Regions from separate parts of the Cobetia sp. PDI-23MA genome, predicted to be linked through region 1. Evidence: predicted binding sites of a transcription regulator. Region 1 holds the regulator's gene; the other holds the start of a gene.

Region 1 (4,380 bases):
CTGGAGATCGCGCAGGCGTATACCAGCGCGTCAGGGGCAGCCACGGAGGGCGGCGCATCACGACTGCCACTCGGCGCGTCATTGCGTATCTCAAGGCTCTGGCGCGCGAGATCCACTGCTACCCAGCAGGCCATCAGCTGGCCGCCTGGGTGACCGCCTCACCATCCCCGAGTGAGGCCGGCAACGGCGCTGCCATCGCCGCTACCACCACCGGACGCATGTGCTGGATCAGCTCACGCACCGTGGTGTGATGGCCGTACTCGGCCTCCTCGATATCCCGCAGTGCATCCAGGCCCGAGAAGGTGAAGATCACGCTGCCGAGCATGAAGTGCAGGCGCCAGAAGCGCTCGTTGTCCGGCAGATCAGGCGTCGCCAGCTTCAAAAGCTCGGCGAAGCGACTGAAGACCGTGCCGTAGTGCTCGCGAATATAGCGCCGCATGTGGCCCTGACCCTGGGTGTAGGCAAGCCCGAGCAGGCGCATGAAGGTACGCAGGCTGTTGCGCTCGGCCGGCACCTCCAGCACGGTACGCGCCATCACCTCCAGCAGGACCTCCAGCGGCACCTGACGCCCGGCGTATTGCTTCTCGACACTGTCGAGTGCCGCGTGGAAACGCTCACTGAACGGATCGAGATAGCGCGCGAAGACCGCCTGGATCAGCGATTTCTTGGAGCCGAAGTGGTAGTTCACCGCCGCCAGATTGACCTTGGCCTTGCTGGTGATGTTGCGCAGTGAGGTCTCGGCGAAACCACGCTCGGCGAACAGCACCTCGGCAGTATCGAGGATGCGGGTAACGGTATCGGTCTGGGCCATGGGCGGAACCCTTGTCAGGTAGAAGAGGACTGGAGTCGTAGGTCACGACGCAAGCGCCGCGCGGCGACTCTCTCATGAGGTGGTGCAGGTTCACCGGAAGGCCACGTACGATATCGGCTCGTTTGATCACGACACACGTGAGTACGACACAAGTGAGTACGACACATCCGAACACTGCCATCGGCGAACATCCGTTTGAAACACTTTGATTCTAGCGCGCCATGCCATGACTGACAATTCTCTCGCGTTTCAAACGCCAGAGGTTTAGCTGAGCCTGATATTCCTTCAATGCAGACCGTGCCGATTCAAGGACTCGTCGTGCTCGGTGACAGCCCCCCCCCCCGCAGGGCCACACCGGATTGACCTCGCGACAGCTTGCCTTGGATATCGACAAGCCAAGTCGGCAGACGGCGATATCTCGACGACTACCTGCCCTTTGAGGCCTCCACACAAGCCAGGATGCCTTGCATGACTGCCATGACTGGATACAATGACAGTTGTATGGATGCACACCCCGTGCCGTCAGCTCAAGATGCCGCCCAGGCCAAAGGCAATGCCATGACCCAGCCGCTTACTCCGCGCCAGCAGGATGTCTTCGACTTCATCATCAAGACCATCAAGTCCTCTGGCTACCCGCCGACGCGGGCCGAAATCGCCCAGGCGCTGGGCTTCCGCTCGCCGAATGCCGCCGAGGAGCATCTGCGTGCCCTCAAGCGCAAGGGCGCCATCGAGATGGTGCCGGGCACCTCACGCGGCATTCGCGTGCCGTCGCTGGCTGAAGTCGACGACAGCGCCAACGATGGTCTGCCGGTGATCGGGGAAGTGGCCGCCGGCAGCCCGATTCTTGCCAGCGAGCATATCGACCGTCACTGCCCGCTGCCGAGCGACTACTTCTCGCCGGCTGCCGACTACCTGCTGCGTGTGCGCGGCGTGTCGATGAAGGATGTGGGAATTCTGGAAGGCGACCTGCTGGCCGTGCATCGCACCACCAGCGTGCGTGACGGACAGATCGTGGTGGCACGCCTGGGAGATGAAGTCACCGTCAAGCGCTTCCGCCGTGACGGGCACTACGTGTGGCTGGAAGCCGAGAACGAGGACTTCTCGCCGATCAAGGTCGATCTGCGCACGGACAGCCTGGAGATCGAGGGTCTCGGGGTAGGCGTCATCCGCGATGGTGGCCTGCACTGAGGCCTTGACCAGCTGCGCCTTGAGCAACCTAGCGTTGCCCAGCAGCACTTTTCCATCAGGGCTTTTCTCGCAGAGCTTTTCTCGCAGAGCCCTGAGCAACGGAAAAGCCGCACGCATCGCACAAAAAAACCCGCCTCAAGGCGGGTTTTTTTGTGCGTGAAGCACGAGCGATGAATCAGTGCACGATGCCTTCTGACTGCTCATCCTCGTCTTCTTCCCCATCCCAGAGTCGAGTCCGGGTGATGGCGTGGTCGATCATCTCACGCGCGACCTCGAAACGATTGTCACGCAGCAGATCAGCGGCCTCGTCCGAAATGCGAATGCTGAGCAGCGGCTCACCTTCGCTTTCCGCGGCGCGCAGAATCACTTCACCATCTTCCATTTGCACAATTTCAAGTACGGCGGGATCGGACACGTCATTCCTCCTGCACGGCATCTCGCGAGATACCGGCGTCGTTGTAATCGTCAGCGCGACGGCTGGCAAGCCCGTCACCGCGTTGCCATCAGCGACGCAGAAAAAAGTACGACCACAGCCAGAGCCATGGTCGTACCGGAGAATGCAGGGCTTGCCACAATGCAATCAGTCTAGCACCCGTGAAGGCGAAACGTCACCCGATTGCCATGCGCCAGTCACCACCAGCGTGCAGCACCAGATCAACGCCTTGACCTACCACTCGACACTCGACTCGCGCAGCTGCGGCAGCAGCGCCTTGAATGCCGTGATGGCGGCGCTGAGACGCTCGGCCAGCGAGGCGCTCGAGGCTGCCGCGATGATCAGACCATCACCCCGCGAACGCGATTCCTCGCGGCGAGCGACGCCACCCTCTTCATGCAGACGGGTCACATCCGCGATCAGCTCAGACAACCAGCTGTCAGGACGCTCAAGCAGGCTGCGCAGCTGCTCGACCTCGGCAATGGGCGTCGGTGGTGTGGCCAGGCGCTCGCGCCAGCTACCCTCTGGCCAGCGCGCCGTCACGGCACACTCTTCCAGCAATGACGCCAGCGCCAGCTCCAGCAGGGCGAGCGCGCCCTCTTCACCGGCCATGCGACGCGCCACGGCATGCTCATCGTCGCCAGAGACCGCTGATTGGGCCAGCAGCAACTCGGCCTGATACAGCAGCTGATTGGTACGGGCACGCTGGCTCATCAGCTCTTGGCTCCCTTGCGCTTGTCCTCGACGACCCAGCGGCCGTTGTCGTAGGTCGCCTTCCAGCCGGTCGCCTTGCCTTCCTCATCGGTCATGACGTACTGAGCCTTGACCTTGCGCGAGAAGCGAATCTGTGCCGGACGTCCATCCGGGTCCTGATCCGGGGCCTCGAGAATGAAGTGATACTTCTCCGGCAACTCGTCGGCGTGCGCCTTGAGCTCCTTGACCAGCGGCGGACGCGTCTCGCGATTCTTGGGGAACTGGCTGGCCGCCAGGAACAGACCACTGGCGCCATCGCGCAGCACGTAGTGGTCCTCGACCTTGACGCAGGCAAGTTCCGGCATCGGAATCGGGTCCATCTTCGGCGGCGCCACTTCACCGGACTTGAGCAGCTTGCGGGTGTTCTTGCAATTCTCGTTGGTGCAGCCGAAGTACTTGCCGAAACGCCCGGTCTTGAGCTGCATGTCGGAGCCGCACTTGTCGCACTCGATCACCGGGCCATCGTAGCCCTTGATGCGGAACTGACCTTCCTCGACCTCGTGACCGACACAGTCCGGGCTATTGCCGCAGACGTGCAGCTTGCGCTGCTCATCGATCAGGTAGCTGTCCATCGCGGTGGCGCAGATCGGGCAGCGACGCTTGGCGCGCAGCGCATCCGTCTCGGCATCTTCACCGGCATCGGCCGCCACGGCTTCATCGCCCGGCAGCAGATCGATGGTGGTCTTGCAGCGCTCCTTGGGCGGAAGGTTGTAGCCGGAACAGCCCAGGAAGACCCCGGTCGAGGCGGTACGAATCTGCATCTCACGCCCGCAGGTCGGGCAGGCGATGTCCGTCGGCACCGGCTGGTTCGGACGCATGCCCTCTTCGGACTGGGCGTGGTCCAGCTCGGCCTTGAACTCGGCGTAGAAGGTGTCCAGCAGCTCGCGCCAGTTGCGCCCGCCGTTGGCCACCTCATCGAGGTAGTCTTCCATGCGCGCCGTGAAGCCGAAGTCCATCAAATCCTTGAAGGACTCACTGAGGCGATCGGTGACGATGTCGCCCAATTTCTCGGCATAGAAGCGACGGTTTTCCAGCGCCACGTAGCCACGGTCCTGGATGGTGGAGATGATGGCGGCATAGGTGGACGGACGACCGATACCACGCTTTTCCAGCTCCTTGACCAGGCTGGCCTCGGTGTAACGCGCCGTGGGCTTGGTGAAGTGCTGCAGCGGCTGCAGCTCGACCAGGTCCAGCG
Region 2 (4,380 bases), 1.7 Mb from region 1:
TGGATGTCATGCCATCTATAAAATGTGGCTCAACTATACGGGAATCCCGCGAAGCGCCACAAATGGCGCTGTTGTCCGATCGAGTCGATTCGAGAGCGGCCCAACCGTCCGCGTGACGCCTTGAGGTGGGCCGGCGTGATGGCCGCTGATCGCAATGTCGTATTGACCATATGGACAGAATCGGGGCGCAGCACTGTTTCAGGCCGCGTGATCAGCTACAATAGCCCACCTTTGCCGAGGGGCTGCTTACGGGCGGTGTCATGATTCCTCGCGCAGGCCGGCGCTTCGCCGGCTGAACATCATCCCCGCTATCACAATGGTTGAACTTACGATGTCTCACGCCTATCGCCTGGTGGTGTCCTGCCCTGATCAGGTCGGAATTGTTGCCCGAGTTTCCACTTTCATCGCCGAGCAGGGCGGGTGGATCACCGAAGCCAATCAGCATTCTGATCTTGGCGCCGGTCGTTTCTTCATGCGCTATGAGATCAACCCCGAAACCATCGGCCTGAGCGCCGCTGAGCTCGGCAAGCGCTTCGCCCCGATCGGTGAAGAGTTCGGCATGCAGTGGCGCGTGCATGACACCGCTGCCAAGAAGCGTGTCGTGCTGATGGTCTCCAAGGACTCCCATTGCCTGGTGGACCTGCTGCATCGCTGGCAGTCCGGTGATCTGGATTGCGAGATTCCCTGCGTCATTTCCAACCACGATGACATGCGTTCGCTGGTGGAATGGCACGGCATTCCGTTCCATCACGTGCCGGTCGACAAGAATGACAAGGCGCCGGCCTTTGCCGAAGTCGAGCGTCTGGTGGAAGAATCCCGGGCCGATTGCATCGTGCTGGCGCGCTACATGCAGATCATTCCGCCGAGCCTGTGTGAGCGCTATGCCGGTCGCCTGATCAACATCCACCACAGCTTCCTGCCTTCCTTCGTGGGCGCCAAGCCGTATCACCAGGCCTTCGGGCGTGGGGTCAAGCTGATCGGCGCGACCTGCCATTACGTGACCGAAGAGCTGGATGCCGGCCCGATCATCGAGCAGGACATCCACCGCGTCACTCACTGCCATACCGCCGAGGAACTGGTGCGCATCGGCCGTGATGTCGAGCAGAAGGTGCTGGCGCGCGGGCTGCGTTGGCACCTGCAGGATCGCGTGCTGATCCACGGCAACAAGACCATCGTCTTCGCCTGAGCCCCGCTTGCTCAGCGCATGAGTCTGTCATCGACCTGAGGTCGTGACGATGAAGCCGGTACCTGTCCTAGGTGCCGGCTTTGTTGTTTGCGGGATGGGGTGGGCGCCTGGTGCGAGCTAGAACAATCCCAGCTGCTGGGCGTCCTCGCGGGCCTTGAGGCGTACGCCGACGCCCAGCAGGCGGACAGGGCGGTGGCCGCGTTGCCAGGCTTGCTCCATCAGCAGGGCGAAGCTGTTGGCGCTCGGCAGCGTGGTGGTCGAGGCGGGGAGCAGGTTTTCCAGCGTGGTGCTCTCGAAGTTGCTGAAGCGGATCTTGACGAACTGCTTGGCCAGCACCGGCTGGTCATGACGGGCGTGACGGCTGGTCAGGCGTTCGAGCAGGGCGGGCAGGCGCTCCAGGCAGGCCGGCAGGTCAGGCAGGTCGTGATCGAAGGTGTGCTCGACACTGATCGACTTGCGTTCGCGTTCGACACGCACCGGTCGCTCATCGATGCCGTGCGCCAGTTCGTGCAGGCGGGTGCCGAACTTGCCGAAGTGCTCGGCCAGTGTCGTCAACGGTGTGCCGCGCATGTCTTCGCAGGTGGTGATGCCCAGGCGTGTCAGACGCGCCAGCGTCGCGGGGCCGACTCCGTGCAGCTTGCCGACGGGCAGCTGGCGGATGAAGGCGTCGCTGGTCTCGGGCGTGATCACCGTCAGGCCGTCGGGCTTTTCCCAGTCACTGGCGATCTTGGCCAGAAACTTGTTGGCGGCCACGCCAAGGGAGAGGGTGATGCCGGTGCGCTTGAGCGCCTCTTCCTTCAGCCAGCGCGCCATCCAGGTGGCGCTGCCCTGAAAGTCAGTCACGGCGCTGACATCCAGATAGGCCTCATCCAGCGAGAGAGGCTCCACCAGGGGCGTCAGCTCATGGAAGAGTGCCTGGATCTCGGCGGAGACGGCGCGGTAGCGCTCGAAGTCCGGTGGCACCAGAATCAGCTGTGGGCACAGGCGTAGCGCGCGGGCAGTCGACATCGCCGAGCGTATACCGAAGGCACGCGCGGGATAGTTGCAGGTGGCGATGACACCGCGTTGCTCGGTGCGGCCACCGATGGCGATGGGCACCTCGCGCCACTCGGGATGGCGGAGCATCTCGACGGCGGCATAGAAGCAATCGCAGTCGGCGTGGAGGATCTTGCGCATGCGCGCATCATGCTAAAAGACTGGATGGCTGTCCAGTGGCGGTGCCCATTCATTGCGCCTGAGCCGGCTCACCAACGACAACGCCCGACAGTAAGGAGAGTCCTCTCTGTCGGGCGTTGTCAGGTCTGGCATCTCGCTTGGGGGCGCGAGGCTGTCGCTCAGCGGATTACAGCGTCATCGCGGCCACCCAGCCGAACACGATCAGCGGGATGTTGTAGTGGAGGAAGGTCGGCACCACGCTGTCCCAGATGTGGTCGTGCTGCTGATCGACATTCAGGCCGGCCGTCGGGCCGAGGGTCGAGTCAGAAGCCGGTGAGCCGGCATCCCCCAGCGCGGCGGCGGTGCCGATCAGCGCGACGGTGGCCAGCGGCGAGAAGCCGAATTGCAGCGCCAGCGGCACGTAGATGGCGGCAATGATCGGAATGGTCGAGAAGCTGGAGCCGATGCCGAGGGTGATGAACAGACCGACCATCAGCATGACCAGTGCGGCCAGCGGCTTGTTGTCACCGATGATGTGGAAGGAGGCGTCGACCAGGGTCTGGATATCGCCGGTGGCCTTCATCACGGAAGCGAAACCTGCCGCCGAGATCATGATGAAGCCGATCAGCGCCATCATGCGCATACCGGAGGTGAAGAGGTCATCCGCTTCGTTCCACTTGAACAGACCACCCAGCGAGAGGATGGCGAAGCCGACCAGGCCGCCGAGAATCATCGAGCCGGAATACAGCTGAATGCCGAGGGCGGCGATGATGGCGATGCCTGCCATGACCAGGCCGCTCTTGGACGGCGTGTGCATGGGCGTGTGGTGCGGTACGTTGCTGGACTTGATCTCGTGGGTCGCGTAGTCACGCGGCTTGCGGTAGGAGACGAACAGCGCCGTCAGCAGGCCGAGGAACATGCCGCCAACGGGAATCGCCATCGCCATCGGCACCATGCCACGGGTCACGTCGAGGCCGAGCGACTGGCCGGCATCATTGATGTTGGCCAGCAGGATGTCGTTGAGGAAGATGGAGCCGAAACCGACCGGCAGCAGCATGTAGGGCGCGGTCAGGCCGAAGGTCAGTGCACAGGCCACGGCACGACGATCCAGACGCAGGCGGTTCATGGCGACCAGCAGCGGCGGAATCAGGATCGGGATGAAGGCGATGTGAACCGGAATCAGGTTCTGGGAGGAAATCGCGACCAGAGACACGCTGCCCAGCAGGCCGTACTTGATGGCCGTATGGCGGCGCGGCGTGCTTTCGCCATTGAGCAGGCCGATCAGACGTGCGGCGAGCAGGTCCGGCAGGCCGGAGCGAGACAGGGCGACGGCGAAGGCACCGAGAGTGGCGTAGGCCAGCGCGACCTTGGCGCCGCCGCCGACACCGTCATTGAAGGCGCCGAGCGTGTCGGTCAGGGACAGCCCGCTGAACAGACCGCCGACCAAGGCGCCGGCGACCAGCGCGAAGACGACCGAGACGCGAGCCAACGACAGGCCGACCATGACCAGGACGGCCAGAATTACCGCATTCATGCGAGTACCTCTATGTGGGGTTGTGCCAGCTTTGGGAGTGTTGCGGACAGAGCGGGCGAACTGTGGGTGCGTGGCCACCCGATCCCGGGGCAATGCCTCGCATGACGTGTACATTCGTGACGAATGCCTTGCTGTCGCAGTGTTCCTGCGGCTTCCTCCTGAATGCCGTCAAAAACGGCGCATAATCTTACCAGAAGGGCAACGCAAGCTGAATGGCCGATGAACGTGGGCGCTGCCAAATGGCACAAGTTGGCGTGCCATGACGGCTTTTTGTAGAATGCCACGCTGCCCGGCGGCTGCAGTCGCAGGCGTTATTCAACAGGAGTGCGCATGCTGGAGCTGGAAAATGCCCGCGTCATCGGCATGGGAAATGATCGGCGTGTCTATCAGGACCCGAATGACCCCCATCGCTGCATCAAGGTCCCGCGTTACCCTGACAAGGGCAGCCGCCAGAATGAACGCGAGCAACGCTATTTCGAGGGCCTGGTCAGACGTGGCATGCGCG

The links. The regulator LexA, encoded in region 1, represses DNA repair genes until DNA is damaged. The targets are predictions, from matches to a motif close to TACTGTNTANNTANACAGTA.
Region 2: dinB (DNA polymerase IV) is a predicted target of LexA. The motif match lies at 2,381-2,400, and genes of this name have one in related genera.

Annotation. Positions count from the first base shown of each region.
Region 1 is NZ_CM183352.1:950,821-955,200, reverse strand. It holds gene AC5WNJ_RS04120 (L,D-transpeptidase family protein) at 1-134, opposite strand, end outside; gene AC5WNJ_RS04115 (TetR/AcrR family transcriptional regulator) at 134-811, opposite strand; gene lexA (transcriptional repressor LexA) at 1,370-1,999, shown strand; gene AC5WNJ_RS04105 (hypothetical protein) at 2,175-2,414, opposite strand; gene AC5WNJ_RS04100 (DUF6586 family protein) at 2,667-3,146, opposite strand; gene topA (type I DNA topoisomerase) at 3,146-4,380, opposite strand, start outside.
Region 2 is NZ_CM183352.1:2,604,260-2,608,639, reverse strand. It holds gene purU (formyltetrahydrofolate deformylase) at 332-1,186, shown strand; gene dinB (DNA polymerase IV) at 1,304-2,362, opposite strand; gene AC5WNJ_RS11020 (Na+/H+ antiporter family protein) at 2,529-3,875, opposite strand; gene AC5WNJ_RS11015 (YrbL family protein) at 4,206-4,380, shown strand, end outside.